One region of the Fulvivirga sedimenti genome, then DNA from elsewhere that is predicted to be linked to it. Evidence: riboswitches for the same ligand, from Rfam matches in the RefSeq annotation. Region 1 holds a riboswitch; the other holds the start of a gene.

Evidence for each region. Region 1 has a riboswitch for cobalamin ahead of LDX50_RS11575 (TonB-dependent receptor plug domain-containing protein). Riboswitches for the same ligand answer to the same signal wherever they lie in the genome.
Region 2: another riboswitch for cobalamin. It lies ahead of LDX50_RS23265 (TonB-dependent receptor plug domain-containing protein); the one in region 1 lies ahead of LDX50_RS11575 (TonB-dependent receptor plug domain-containing protein).

The regions. Positions count from the first base shown of each region.
Region 1 covers NZ_JAIXNE010000002.1:1,187,556-1,195,648, forward strand. Annotated here, with positions in the region: gene LDX50_RS11565 (patatin-like phospholipase family protein) at 1-1,559, opposite strand, end outside; gene LDX50_RS11570 (aryl-sulfate sulfotransferase) at 1,731-3,287, shown strand; gene LDX50_RS11575 (TonB-dependent receptor plug domain-containing protein) at 3,662-5,530, opposite strand; cobalamin riboswitch at 5,616-5,801, opposite strand; gene LDX50_RS11580 (TonB-dependent receptor) at 5,906-8,093, shown strand, end outside.
Region 2 covers NZ_JAIXNE010000004.1:1,191,492-1,199,584, forward strand. Annotated here, with positions in the region: gene LDX50_RS23265 (TonB-dependent receptor plug domain-containing protein) at 338-2,206, opposite strand; cobalamin riboswitch at 2,292-2,477, opposite strand; gene LDX50_RS23270 (TonB-dependent receptor) at 2,582-4,810, shown strand; gene LDX50_RS23275 (hypothetical protein) at 4,846-5,442, shown strand; gene LDX50_RS23280 (amidohydrolase family protein) at 5,493-7,067, shown strand; gene LDX50_RS23285 (DUF2461 domain-containing protein) at 7,070-7,714, opposite strand; gene bglX (beta-glucosidase BglX) at 7,745-8,093, opposite strand, start outside.

The DNA.
Region 1 (8,093 bases):
GGCTTGAGGAGGGAGGATTCGTACTGAAAGAGACCGCCCCATTGATAATTTCGTCGTTTGGAATTTATTATTGTAAAATAGGGATTCAGGTAACGATTCCGGAAAATGCCCTCCTGACGGTCGTCTGAATCTACGATGGGCACGTCACTGCTGCGGTAATTTATTCCGGCCTTAGCAATCCAGTTTTGCCGTGCCCCCATATACTTCAGGAAGTTGGCATCACCGCGGGGATTTTCAGCCAAATCAAACTCGAGCACAAGCCGACTCGCAGGCAGAAGGTTCCGCTTTGTAAAATTCAGATTGATTCCCGCCCCATTTTCATTGTCATAATGGAGGGCCAGTTTGATCTGCGCCTGTGGTGCCTCTTCCACGGTAAGTATTAAATCATACTCATCTCCGTTGGGCATCATTTCATAGACCACTTTATCAAAATTCCTGGATCCGAACAGGACGTCTACACGATCATCAATATAACCAATTGATACAGTTGAGCCTTCGTCAATCCGCAGTCTTCCTTTTACATAGCTGTCGGGTGTATGGATATTATTTCGAATGATAATATTTGCTATCCTGAACGAATCTGGTCGGACAGGAATCAGTTCATTAACATCGAATGGAACGAGTCCGAGCGAATCCGCCAGGGCCCTGAGTGCCGGCCGGGCTGCTTCTGCCGCGGCTTCACCGCTCCGGATAATGGCCGGCGTATCTTCAAATCCCATAGTGCTGAATGATGAAATATCAGGTTCAATCAACAGGTCGCACTTTTTCATTTGCTCCTCAGAATCCAGTGCGCTCATAACAAAGGCGGATTGAGAAAGGACGTCCACCGCAGATTTAAGTTCTTCCTTCTTCAGAAGACCTCCACTTACAAAAACACCAATGATAATATCTGCTCCCATTTCCTGGCACTCCGGAACGGGAAAATTGCGAACCAGTCCCCCATCAACCAACAAGGTATCATTCCGTTCAACCGGGGTGAATATCGAAGGAATGGCCATACTAGCCCTAATAGCCATCGGAAGGGATCCGCTGCGCATCACAACAGGTTGTCCGGTAGCAATGTCGGTACCCACGCACGCAAAGGGAATAGGAAGTTCATTAAAATCGTTGATATGATGCACATGGCGTGTGAGTTTGGACAGCAGCTCAGACAAACGCTGACCGTCGATCAGTCCCTGCGGTAACTCGATCTTCCCCTTTTTTAATCCCAGTTCAATCAGGTAACGCTCGTAATAGGCCTTTTCCTGATAATTGATCTGATTCATCGAGGTATTATTGCTCAGCAACTCATCCCAGTTGATGGCAAGGGCAATTTCCTCAATTTCAGAGGCCGTATAACCAGCAGCATACAAACCACCAACCACACTTCCCATGCTCGTCCCCGTTATATAATCCGGCCTGATACCCAGGCTTTCAAGTTCTTTAAGTATGCCAATATGGGCCATTCCCTTGGCGCCACCCCCACTCAACACCAACCCGATTTTTGGTCTTTCTGCAGACTGAGCAAATAACCCGCCGACAGTGAGGGTAAGCAGGATCAGGAAAGACATAAATTTCATAACATCAAAATATTTTGGACTAGTAAGATACAATCACTAAACATAATAATTTCATTCAGGTTGAGTGATTCTTCCAAAAATTCAACCAATTCATGAAAGAGGCTTGTTTTTACCATTAATTCTTATGTTCTTCTGAAAATTTTCAAAACTCCCCAACCATCATATCTTGTCATGTACACTTCTAAACGACTGTTCACTTTACTTTTACTTACATTTTGCTTTTCCTGTGGTCAGCAGGATCAACAGTCCGACGTCGCGGAAGCACCCCCGGAAGGCGGGATTCCCCCGGAAATGGTGAAAATGGCGGCATTGGATCAGGAAAGGGGACTCCGCCTGAAAACAGAAAATGCAACGCCAGGCTATATATTATTTTCCTCCCTTACCAGTTCCGACGTATATCTTATCGATCTGGATGGCAAGGTAGTCCATGAATGGAAAACGAACTTTGGACTCGGTTCCCATTATCTGATGGAAGATGGCCGTTTATATGTGCACAGTCGGGATCCCGAAGCGGTTGTATTTTCCGGCGGGGGTATGGCAGGTCGTGTTCAGGAGTTTAGCTGGGATGGGGAGTTACTATGGGAATACAAACTGGCGAATCAGGACAATCTGATGCACCACGATTTTGCCGTAATGCCCAATGGAAATATCCTGCTCATTGTCTGGGAAAGCAAAACGCCGGAGGAAGCGATGGCGGCTGGCAGAATGCCACACCTGATCCCGAAAGCCGGTGTGTGGCCCGATAAAATAATCGAAGTCAAACCCACCAAACCAAGTGGAGGTGAAATCGTTTGGGAATGGTACGCATGGGACCATATGATTCAGGATGTAAACCCTGATCTCCCGAATTACGGAAAATTAAGCGATCACCCGGAGCGGATCAATATCAACAATGGTGATACTATCCGCCAGCCCGACCCGGAGGAATTTGAACGGGGCAAGGCGCAGGGTCAGTATGCTGCTAATGCGACCATTGATAACATGGGCTCGGATATGTTCCATACCAATGCGATCGACTACAATCCTGAACTCGATCAAATAGTACTTAGTATACCCGATTTTTCTGAAATCTGGATTATTGATCATTCTACAACTACGGAGGAAGCATCGGGCAGTACCGGCGGAAAATCTGGTAAAGGCGGCGACCTCTTGTACCGATGGGGAAATCCGCAGGAATATAACCGCGGGGATACCACGGATCAATACCTTGGATTCGAACATGATGTGCGTTGGATCCTTCCCGGCTATCCGGGTGAAGGTGACCTTACCATCTTTAATAATAACTTCAAGGATGCCGATGGTGAAACTCATTCACAGGTAACTCAAATTACGCCACCCATGGATGCCGATGGGAAATATATTATTCCTGAAAGCGGGCCAATCGGACCTGAAAAACCTACCTGGACCTATACAGCAAATAATGAGGGTGACTATCTTGCAATGTTTATTTCCAGTGCCCACCGTATGAAAAATGGTCATACGCTGATGAACTTCGGGCCGCAGGGCCGGCTGCAGGAAATTACGGAAGACGGTGAGGTTGTCTGGGACTACTGGTCACCCTATATCGGACAGTGGAAACTGCCCGACGGGACACCACCTCAGCCGGTAGGACCGTTCATGTATGCCATTTTCAGGGCTACACACATTCCGGTAGATCATCCGGCAGTCGCAGGTAAGGAACTTCAGCCTATTGATCCACAACCAGCCACGCAGAAGCCTCCGATGTAACGAATGCTGGAAATTCAAGCATAAAAATTCAAAGAACGCATACACCAAATCATTCATTAATCGGGTATATCAAGCCATTAGTTCTTATGCGACCCCCGCTAAAGCAGGGGTCGTTCTTTATTCTGCCAATGTGCTCACTTATTTGACCCCCGCCATCGCAGGGGTCATCCACAAACATCTCTCAAAAAGCAAAATAATAGAAACTCTGCAGACCATAGTTCCACCCCTGAGCGGGTGGTCGCATATGTGAGACAGATCGCATTTGTTAATCCGACCCCTGCGCAGCGGGTGGTCGCATAATATCACGGAGACAACGAAAATAACGACAACAACGACAATATTCTGCACCTGCATTCCCCTTATATTATGTAAACTCAGGGGGTCCAGTGAACCCCAAGTTGAATATTTCTTCCCATTACATTATAGCCATACACCTCGTAATAATCGGTATTCAATAAATTACGAATGTCAGCGAACATACGCATTTTCGCCTTTGGGAATGAATAGGAAACCATCAGGTCCAGTAATGAATACGCGTCAAGATTCACCTGCTCGACTGCGAAATCCCGGAGATTAAAATAAACATCCTTGCGCGACCCAAATAACTGCCAGGCGGCCCGCAATTCAAGACCCGCAACCGGTGAATAGGAAAGCGAAGTGCGCAAAGCATGTTCCGGCTGACGGAGAATTCCATTAAAAACACTATCCTCCTGACTCATTTGCATTTCACCATTGAGCCAGGTATATCCCGCCTTGAACTCCAGTTCAGGCGTGATTCGATATCCGGCCTCTACCTCTGCACCCGTTACATCCTGACGATCGCTGTTCTGATAATCCATGATATAGATGATGATGTTCTCAATACGCCTGTTGAAAACAGCAATACGTATATCAGACTTCTGATCAGCTCGCTGAAATCCTGCCTCCATGCTGCGGCTTTGTTCGGGCTTTAAATTGGGATTTGCTCCAAACTGCCCAAAAAGCTGATTTAATGTAGGTGCCTTAAAGCCTGTGGTATAATTGGCGAAAACCTTCCATACCGGAGTGATCAACCAGCTCGGATTGATACTGTAGGTAGTAAAATTTCCGAATTGAGAATGCCGGTTGAACCGAATACCCCCTTCCAGGGAAAAACCGTTTGCCTGATAGGTAGCCGTAGCGTAGGGAGCAAACAGGCTGGCATCTTCAAATTCTTCATTGGTAATTTCCTGGCGCTGAAATGAAACCCCCGGAAGAATCTGCCATCTGTCGGAAATTCTGTAATGATAGAATCCTTCGAGGTGATCAAAAATGGCAGCGTATTCAAACTTTCCGAAATCCGTATCAAAAACACGATCCGTTTCATTCCGGGCAACCTGAACCTGGAGATCACCCCGTTCACCCCGACTGGTGGCAGTAATACCGTAGCGCATGTTGCGCGCCTCATAAAGATTCACATCCGAGTCGGTAAAGGCGCCGGCATCATAATCACCCTTCATGTCGGTAAACTGAAAAAACCCTTCCAGGCGGGTCTTACTGGTCAACTCAACCCCTGCTTTCACATTTGCCGAATTCTGATTAAACGGATCCTTTTCAAATGCGTCTGTGCCCGTAGTATCCCGTGCTTCTGAAAATCCTTCACTCTGTCGCCGGCTGTATCCGGCTGAATACCTGAACTTGCCTTTGCTTCCCAACAGGCTTACATCCCCGAGGAATTGCCCATAGGTGCCATATGAAAGTAAAACTGAAGGTTCAATTGCCCTTTCCGGGGTTTTGGTAATGATATTGATCACTCCCGCCATAGCATCAGACCCGTACAAAGTCGATTGTGACCCCTTCAAAATTTCGATCCGTTCTATGTTGTTCAGCGACAGAAGCCGCAGATCAAATACGCCATTAACACCTGAGGGATCATAAACTGGTACACCATCAAGTAAAATGAGGGTGTATTGCGCAGAAGCACCCCTAAGATATATGCCCCGGTCTTTCCCGGGATTACTATTGGCACCGTTTACAAACAATCCGGTCTGCTCGTGTAGTAGCTGACCCAGATCCCGCGCACCGGCATTTTCTATCTGATCCTTTGTGATCACATTTATTACTTTACCGGTTTGCGAAGAGGCTTTAGGAAATTTACTTGCGGTAATAACCACTTCACGAAGCTCATCCGTGCGTAATGTGTCATGCTGACCGTAAATGATGTTTGGCGTCAGCCACCAAAAGGCAATACAGGTTATTGCCCAAACCTTTAACTCCTTTTTCATTGCAATAATGGTTAAATGAAACAAAAGGAGTAAAAGAGGGGAATGGGAACAGTCGATTCCATTCACACGCTTTTACCCGAAGCATTGAATAAACATCGTCAGGGCAGGTCTCCTGGCTCTCCCGACTGATACCGCCTTCTCATCCGAAACGGACAATGGCAATGTGGATATCAGCCATCCATGGGATTACAGTAGCGGGAACTGCTCCGGATTCTCACCGGTATTCCCTTTTAAGTCCACCATTGTGGACACCATGACGGTGCAAGTATACGTAAAATATTTCCTCCCGTGTATTTCAGAGTTTTTTAAATATTTTTTAGACTTATCTAATTTATTTTTTAGTTTTGTTATTATATTATTTTACGTCAAATCGAAATGCGGTTTATTTTCTTATTCTTTCTTCTCATAACCACGCTGTCCGGATTCTCCCAGCAAATCTTACGGGGCAGTGTAGAGGGAAAAGAAGGTCCCGTACCGGGAGCAACAATCCGACAGTTGCCGGATGGGGGAATGACCGTCACAGATAGCCTGGGAAAGTTCCGGTTGGAAATTGCCGATCAGAATATCATTCGTATAGAAATTCGCTCCCTTGGGTATAAGTCAGTCCTCAAGGAAATTCTCCCGGCATCAGATGAAAAAATAAAAATATTGCTTGAGGAAAGTTCTCTGGGGCTTGATGAGGTGGTCATTACCGGTACACTCCAGCCCGTATTCGTATCCCAGTCGGCGATTAAAACCGAAGTACTCACCACCAAACATTTTAATACGTTTATGCCTTCTGCTTCCAACAACCTGGTAGACGCCATGTCGATGGTGAATGGCGTCCAGGAGGTAGTTTCCTGCGGGGTATGTTTTACGAATAGTTTGAGTATTAACGGACTTCCGGGTCAGTATACCTCGATTCTCATCGACGGAACCCCCATGTACGGCAACCTGGCGTCTGTCTATGGCCTGAATGGTATCCCGGGTATCATGGTAGATCGGGTGGAAGTGGTTAAAGGCCCGGGTTCAACGCTGTATGGTTCAGAGGCCCTGGCGGGAGTGATCAATATCATTACAAGAGATCCTGCTAAGCAGCCAATACTCACGGCAGACGTTATGGGCACTACCCATGGGGAAATGTTCTTTAATACGGCCGTGTCTGGTAAACTGAAAAAAATTTCAACCTATTCCGGACTCAGCTACAGTGGGATGCACCAGTATATTGATGAAAACAGGGACGGGTTCGGGGATATTATTAACATGGACCGCATCGCGATTTTCAGCAAATGGGAGGCACAGTTGCCGAAAGATCAGAAATTAAGCGTGTCGGCAAAGTTCATGACAGAAGACCGAAGGAATGGCGTTCAATCCTTTCTGGAGAACCATAATTCATTACGAGGCAACGATACAATTTATGGCGAGAGTATCCAGACAGAACGGTTCGAATTATTCGGAAGCTTTACCGGCAACCATGGATATAAAATCGATTACTCCTTCAGTATTCATGACCAGAACAGTTTCTACGGCAGTGACCTGTATGAGGCAAAGCAACAGATTGGTTTCATCAATGCCTACAGAAGACTGGAATCCGGTCGGCATGCTATCCTGGCCGGTGTAACTTCTCGCTATCAGTATTATGACGACAATACGGTAGCGACACCCGGGGGTGCCGACAAACAATTCATTCCGGGAATATTTATCCAGGATGAACTTGCTCTTTCACCTTCCCTTACCTTCCTGGGTGGCCTGCGCACAGATTATTATGAAAAACACGGACTAATCTTTTCGCCAAGGTTTAATGCGAAATGGAAAGCAGGTGACTGGACTACTTTGCGGGTCAATTCAGGCACAGGATTCAGACTTGTAAACTTATTCACCGAAGACCATGCCTTTGTAACCGGGCAGCGGAGCATTGAAATCAGGGAAGAGCTGAAACCCGAACGTTCCGCCAATATTTCACTCAACCTGAATCATATCCTCACGATGGGCAGCAGTCAGGCCAGCGTGGATTTTGATGTGTTTTACACGCACTTTACCAATAAGATAATTCCTGATTATTCAGATCCCGGGAAAATTATTTATGACAATACCGCTGGTCATGCCCAAACCGGTGGGGTGAGTTTCAGCTGGACACAGGAATTCATATTTCCCCTTCAGGTGATGGCAGCAGGCACCTTGCTGCGGTCGACAGAGACCGGCGAAGAGGGCATCAAGGAAAATCTGCCATTCGCCCCTGAATGGTCGGCCCTGCTGAATATCAGTTATACCATTCCTCGTTCCAACTGGATCTTTGCCTGGTCGGCCACCTTTACCGGTTCTATGTTGCTTCCTGAGGTTTTTGATCTCGATGAACAGGGTCAGCCAATGGCTGATCCAAGACCCAGAACCTCCTCTCCTTTTCAGATTCATAATATTCAGATCACCAAATCCTGGAAGAACCTCAGACTATATGGGGGTGTGAGTAATATTTTTAATTTCACTCAACCGGTTTCACCCTTATCGGGACTGAATGATCCTTATTCCAATCCGGGTTTCAGCAATTTTTTTGATACCGCCTATTCGTATGCCCCTATTCACGGCA
Region 2 (8,093 bases), on a different contig from region 1:
GCATACACCAAATCATTCATTAATCGGGTATATCAAGCCATTAGTTCTTATGCGACCCCCGCTAAAGCAGGGGTCGTTCTTTATTCTGCCAATGTGCTCACTTATTTGACCCCCGCCATCGCAGGGGTCATCCACAAACATCTCTCAAAAAGCAAAATAATAGAAACTCTGCAGACCATAGTTCCACCCCTGAGCGGGTGGTCGCATATGTGAGACAGATCGCATTTGTTAATCCGACCCCTGCGCAGCGGGTGGTCGCATAATATCACGGAGACAACGAAAATAACGACAACAACGACAATATTCTGCACCTGCATTCCCCTTATATTATGTAAACTCAGGGGGTCCAGTGAACCCCAAGTTGAATATTTCTTCCCATTACATTATAGCCATACACCTCGTAATAATCGGTATTCAATAAATTACGAATGTCAGCGAACATACGCATTTTCGCCTTTGGGAATGAATAGGAAACCATCAGGTCCAGTAATGAATACGCGTCAAGATTCACCTGCTCGACTGCGAAATCCCGGAGATTAAAATAAACATCCTTGCGCGACCCAAATAACTGCCAGGCGGCCCGCAATTCAAGACCCGCAACCGGTGAATAGGAAAGCGAAGTGCGCAAAGCATGTTCCGGCTGACGGAGAATTCCATTAAAAACACTATCCTCCTGACTCATTTGCATTTCACCATTGAGCCAGGTATATCCCGCCTTGAACTCCAGTTCAGGCGTGATTCGATATCCGGCCTCTACCTCTGCACCCGTTACATCCTGACGATCGCTGTTCTGATAATCCATGATATAGATGATGATGTTCTCAATACGCCTGTTGAAAACAGCAATACGTATATCAGACTTCTGATCAGCTCGCTGAAATCCTGCCTCCATGCTGCGGCTTTGTTCGGGCTTTAAATTGGGATTTGCTCCAAACTGCCCAAAAAGCTGATTTAATGTAGGTGCCTTAAAGCCTGTGGTATAATTGGCGAAAACCTTCCATACCGGAGTGATCAACCAGCTCGGATTGATACTGTAGGTAGTAAAATTTCCGAATTGAGAATGCCGGTTGAACCGAATACCCCCTTCCAGGGAAAAACCGTTTGCCTGATAGGTAGCCGTAGCGTAGGGAGCAAACAGGCTGGCATCTTCAAATTCTTCATTGGTAATTTCCTGGCGCTGAAATGAAACCCCCGGAAGAATCTGCCATCTGTCGGAAATTCTGTAATGATAGAATCCTTCGAGGTGATCAAAAATGGCAGCGTATTCAAACTTTCCGAAATCCGTATCAAAAACACGATCCGTTTCATTCCGGGCAACCTGAACCTGGAGATCACCCCGTTCACCCCGACTGGTGGCAGTAATACCGTAGCGCATGTTGCGCGCCTCATAAAGATTCACATCCGAGTCGGTAAAGGCGCCGGCATCATAATCACCCTTCATGTCGGTAAACTGAAAAAACCCTTCCAGGCGGGTCTTACTGGTCAACTCAACCCCTGCTTTCACATTTGCCGAATTCTGATTAAACGGATCCTTTTCAAATGCGTCTGTGCCCGTAGTATCCCGTGCTTCTGAAAATCCTTCACTCTGTCGCCGGCTGTATCCGGCTGAATACCTGAACTTGCCTTTGCTTCCCAACAGGCTTACATCCCCGAGGAATTGCCCATAGGTGCCATATGAAAGTAAAACTGAAGGTTCAATTGCCCTTTCCGGGGTTTTGGTAATGATATTGATCACTCCCGCCATAGCATCAGACCCGTACAAAGTCGATTGTGACCCCTTCAAAATTTCGATCCGTTCTATGTTGTTCAGCGACAGAAGCCGCAGATCAAATACGCCATTAACACCTGAGGGATCATAAACTGGTACACCATCAAGTAAAATGAGGGTGTATTGCGCAGAAGCACCCCTAAGATATATGCCCCGGTCTTTCCCGGGATTACTATTGGCACCGTTTACAAACAATCCGGTCTGCTCGTGTAGTAGCTGACCCAGATCCCGCGCACCGGCATTTTCTATCTGATCCTTTGTGATCACATTTATTACTTTACCGGTTTGCGAAGAGGCTTTAGGAAATTTACTTGCGGTAATAACCACTTCACGAAGCTCATCCGTGCGTAATGTGTCATGCTGACCGTAAATGATGTTTGGCGTCAGCCACCAAAAGGCAATACAGGTTATTGCCCAAACCTTTAACTCCTTTTTCATTGCAATAATGGTTAAATGAAACAAAAGGAGTAAAAGAGGGGAATGGGAACAGTCGATTCCATTCACACGCTTTTACCCGAAGCATTGAATAAACATCGTCAGGGCAGGTCTCCTGGCTCTCCCGACTGATACCGCCTTCTCATCCGAAACGGACAATGGCAATGTGGATATCAGCCATCCATGGGATTACAGTAGCGGGAACTGCTCCGGATTCTCACCGGTATTCCCTTTTAAGTCCACCATTGTGGACACCATGACGGTGCAAGTATACGTAAAATATTTCCTCCCGTGTATTTCAGAGTTTTTTAAATATTTTTTAGACTTATCTAATTTATTTTTTAGTTTTGTTATTATATTATTTTACGTCAAATCGAAATGCGGTTTATTTTCTTATTCTTTCTTCTCATAACCACGCTGTCCGGATTCTCCCAGCAAATCTTACGGGGCAGTGTAGAGGGAAAAGAAGGTCCCGTACCGGGAGCAACAATCCGACAGTTGCCGGATGGGGGAATGACCGTCACAGATAGCCTGGGAAAGTTCCGGTTGGAAATTGCCGATCAGAATATCATTCGTATAGAAATTCGCTCCCTTGGGTATAAGTCAGTCCTCAAGGAAATTCTCCCGGCATCAGATGAAAAAATAAAAATATTGCTTGAGGAAAGTTCTCTGGGGCTTGATGAGGTGGTCATTACCGGTACACTCCAGCCCGTATTCGTATCCCAGTCGGCGATTAAAACCGAAGTACTCACCACCAAACATTTTAATACGTTTATGCCTTCTGCTTCCAACAACCTGGTAGACGCCATGTCGATGGTGAATGGCGTCCAGGAGGTAGTTTCCTGCGGGGTATGTTTTACGAATAGTTTGAGTATTAACGGACTTCCGGGTCAGTATACCTCGATTCTCATCGACGGAACCCCCATGTACGGCAACCTGGCGTCTGTCTATGGCCTGAATGGTATCCCGGGTATCATGGTAGATCGGGTGGAAGTGGTTAAAGGCCCGGGTTCAACGCTGTATGGTTCAGAGGCCCTGGCGGGAGTGATCAATATCATTACAAGAGATCCTGCTAAGCAGCCAATACTCACGGCAGACGTTATGGGCACTACCCATGGGGAAATGTTCTTTAATACGGCCGTGTCTGGTAAACTGAAAAAAATTTCAACCTATTCCGGACTCAGCTACAGTGGGATGCACCAGTATATTGATGAAAACAGGGACGGGTTCGGGGATATTATTAACATGGACCGCATCGCGATTTTCAGCAAATGGGAGGCACAGTTGCCGAAAGATCAGAAATTAAGCGTGTCGGCAAAGTTCATGACAGAAGACCGAAGGAATGGCGTTCAATCCTTTCTGGAGAACCATAATTCATTACGAGGCAACGATACAATTTATGGCGAGAGTATCCAGACAGAACGGTTCGAATTATTCGGAAGCTTTACCGGCAACCATGGATATAAAATCGATTACTCCTTCAGTATTCATGACCAGAACAGTTTCTACGGCAGTGACCTGTATGAGGCAAAGCAACAGATTGGTTTCATCAATGCCTACAGAAGACTGGAATCCGGTCGGCATGCTATCCTGGCCGGTGTAACTTCTCGCTATCAGTATTATGACGACAATACGGTAGCGACACCCGGGGGTGCCGACAAACAATTCATTCCGGGAATATTTATCCAGGATGAACTTGCTCTTTCACCTTCCCTTACCTTCCTGGGTGGCCTGCGCACAGATTATTATGAAAAACACGGACTAATCTTTTCGCCAAGGTTTAATGCGAAATGGAAAGCAGGTGACTGGACTACTTTGCGGGTCAATTCAGGCACAGGATTCAGACTTGTAAACTTATTCACCGAAGACCATGCCTTTGTAACCGGGCAGCGGAGCATTGAAATCAGGGAAGAGCTGAAACCCGAACGTTCCGCCAATATTTCACTCAACCTGAATCATATCCTCACGATGGGCAGCAGTCAGGCCAGCGTGGATTTTGATGTGTTTTACACGCACTTTACCAATAAGATAATTCCTGATTATTCAGATCCCGGGAAAATTATTTATGACAATACCGCTGGTCATGCCCAAACCGGTGGGGTGAGTTTCAGCTGGACACAGGAATTCATATTTCCCCTTCAGGTGATGGCAGCAGGCACCTTGCTGCGGTCGACAGAGACCGGCGAAGAGGGCATCAAGGAAAATCTGCCATTCGCCCCTGAATGGTCGGCCCTGCTGAATATCAGTTATACCATTCCTCGTTCCAACTGGATCTTTGCCTGGTCGGCCACCTTTACCGGTTCTATGTTGCTTCCTGAGGTTTTTGATCTCGATGAACAGGGTCAGCCAATGGCTGATCCAAGACCCAGAACCTCCTCTCCTTTTCAGATTCATAATATTCAGATCACCAAATCCTGGAAGAACCTCAGACTATATGGGGGTGTGAGTAATATTTTTAATTTCACTCAACCGGTTTCACCCTTATCGGGACTGAATGATCCTTATTCCAATCCGGGTTTCAGCAATTTTTTTGATACCGCCTATTCGTATGCCCCTATTCACGGCAGGGAATTTTTTGTAGGAATTAACTGGAGTCTCTTCAAATAATTTTTCTACCTTATGTGGCTAAAAAATCGTTGCCCATGGCTACACTCAAGGAGACAATAAAAGAATTGATTCGCGATATCAAGCGGGATGAACTTTACTTTTACAATGATAATCGCTGTTTCAAATTTATTGAAGCCAATCCGGAAAATACAGATCTGTTAGTTATCAATGAGAAGATCAGTGCCATGAACAACGGCATTATCGACCTGCACTATGTGCCCTCGATGGCTAAGCACATCCAATCATTGCATATAGATCCATATCTTCAAAACAGTGAACTTGAAATCGTTCCGCGCATTTCGGCATTACTCCCGGATAAGCCTTACGAATTCAGAAAACTGGCTTCAACGTACTGCAATTTTCATTTTCCGGATGTTTATCCGGTACAATCGGATATTGCAGAAAAAATAATGGGGCTTTACACCCAGCATATTCAAAACAACGGGCATCCAACATCAGTACTGAGCTATTCGGATTTTAAGATCGTAACAGATCATTTTTCCTCAACCTATGACCTGCAAGCTTTCGACTATTATGAACTGGAGAAATTTCTGTGGCTGAAGTCAAGGATGATCATCGAATTTCTGGAAAATCCAGACCGTGATTCGCAATTCGATCCGCCGGCCAAATAATAATCCCTTAGTATCAATTCGTCATTTTGTAAATTCCCAAAAAACATCTTATGAAGGCATTTTCATTAATTGCATTATTAATTCTACCATTTCTCACGTTCGGCCAGGTGACAGACGCACCGGAGCGGACGGAGGGAGAAGGTCCGTGGCCACAGCTAATCATTCGGGGCGTAATGATGATTAAAGGAGACGGCGCTCCACCCACCGGGCCAGTGGATATTGTCGTTCGCAATAATCGCATTGAACAAATTCGAATTGTTGGGTATCCCGGGGTTGCGATCGACCCCGATCGCCGGCCCAAGCTGGAAAAGGGAGGCAAGGAACTGGATGCAACAGGTATGTATCTCATGCCGGGCTTCATCGATATGCACGGCCATATCGGAGGGTCAGCACAGGGAACACCTGCAGAATATGTTTTCAAACTTTGGATGGCGCACGGCATCACCACGATCCGGGATCCATCAGCGGGAAACGGACTCGACTGGGTTCTTGACCATAAACAAAAGAGTCAGAAAAATACAATTACTGCGCCGCGAATACTGGCTTATACATCGTTCGGACAGGGAAGTACCTCTCCAATCAGTACACCGGAAATGGCGCGCGAATGGGTGCAGAATAATGCAAAAAACGGTGCCGACGGGATTAAATTCTTTGGTGCTGCCCCGGATATCATGGAAGCGGCATTGATGGAAAACAAAAAACTGGGATTGCGTTCTGCATGTCACCACGCGCAGATGGATGTCGCGCGATGGAACGTACTGAATTCCGCCCGCGCGGGACTTACCTCCATGGAACATTGGTATGGCTTGCCGGAGGCATTGTTTACCGACCGGACGGTACAGAACTATCCGCTGGATTATAATTACAATAACGAGCAGCATCGTTTCGGCGAGGCAGGGCGTCTTTGGCAACAGGCCGCAGCGCCATATACCGAAAAATGGAATGCCGTAATGAATGAATTACTGGAACTGGATTTCACGCTGGATCCTACTTTTAACATTTATGAGGCGAGCCGGGATCTGATGCGTGCTCGCCGTGCAGAATGGCATGAAGACTACACCCTGCCCAGTTTATGGCGTTTCTATCAGCCAAGTAAAATATCACATGGGTCCTACTGGCATTTCTGGGGCACCGAGGAAGAAGTAGCCTGGAAAGAAAATTATCGACTCTGGATGACCTTCATCAATGAATATAAAAACCGGGGTGGCAGGGTAACGGCCGGATCTGACAGCGGTTTTATTTTTCAACTATATGGATTTGCCTATATCCGCGAACTGGAATTACTGCGCGAAGCTGGATTTCATCCTTTGGAAGTCATTCGCTCCGCTACGCTGAATGGCGCCGAAGCGCTTGGTCTTGACAAGGATCTGGGCACAGTGGAAGTTGGCAAACTGGCAGATTTTGTCATTGTCGAAGAAAATCCACTTCAAAACCTGAAGGTATTGTATGGAACTGGTGCCATAAAGCTAACAGATGAAAACGACGTAGTTCGTGTGGGTGGTGTAAAATACACGATCAAGGATGGTATTATCTATGACGCCAAAAAGCTGCTTCAGGATGTAAAAGAGCTTGTGGATGCATCGAAGGAAGAAGAAGGTTTTGAGATTAAACAGCCTGGCTTCTGAACTCAGTATAATACCGCACGGTTCAGGTAATCCCTGAACGGCATCATTACCTTATACAATTCCACAACTTTATCCTGAAAATCGGGATGGCAAACCTCTTGCCGGGTAACTGTATGCATCACCGCGAAACTTTTGTAACGCAAAAGTTTGATGTGCGGATGATCCTGCGTAAACCCTTTTGGAGAAGTCTTTAACAGATCCTGTTCAAGCACAAAATTTGCCTTAAAGCGTTTCTCATCCAGTATGGATTGGAGCACATCTCCGTCGTAATCAATGGCCTCCCGAATTTTTGACAGGATGGATGAAGGAGGATGGTAGTAGCCTCCGGCAACAAAGGACTCCTCCGGTCCGATATGGATATAAAAGTCACTTTTCTCCTTAACCCGATCCATGGTTGCCCCAATGTGTTCCTTATAAGTGGGCCGGTCGGGATGGAACATCAGGTTATTATTGATGCGATGGATGGCGCGTTTCCCCTCCGTATGATCATAGGACGGATCAATTTCCGCCAGCCGCGCATCCAGGTCATCCAGCCATAGAATATATGCATCGCGAACCTGATTGTATTCAGCACGATGCTCATCCATCCAGGTCTTATTATTATTCACCCGGAGTTTTTCCAGGAATATATACAGATCTTTCATCATGATCTGAACGCCCCCGATTGTAAAAAGTTTCTAGTCAAAAAAGAACGTTGCGAATTCCTCAACATCTGAATTACCGCCGATAAACACCCGGAATTCACCCTTTTCTGCCTTTTTCTCAAGGTTCGCATGAAAAAATGCCAGCATCTGAGGCGTTATATCAAACGTTACCTCCTTACTTTCACCAGGAGCCAGGGTAACTTTCTTAAACCCTTTTAATTCTTTGATTGGCCGTACAATGCTCGCCTTCAGATCGCGAATATATAACTGTGCGATCTCAGTACCGTCACGGTCACCCTTGTTGGTGAGCATCACACTTACAGTTATATGGTTTCCACTCCGTACTGTATCATCACTTACTGAAATTCCAGAGTACTCGAAT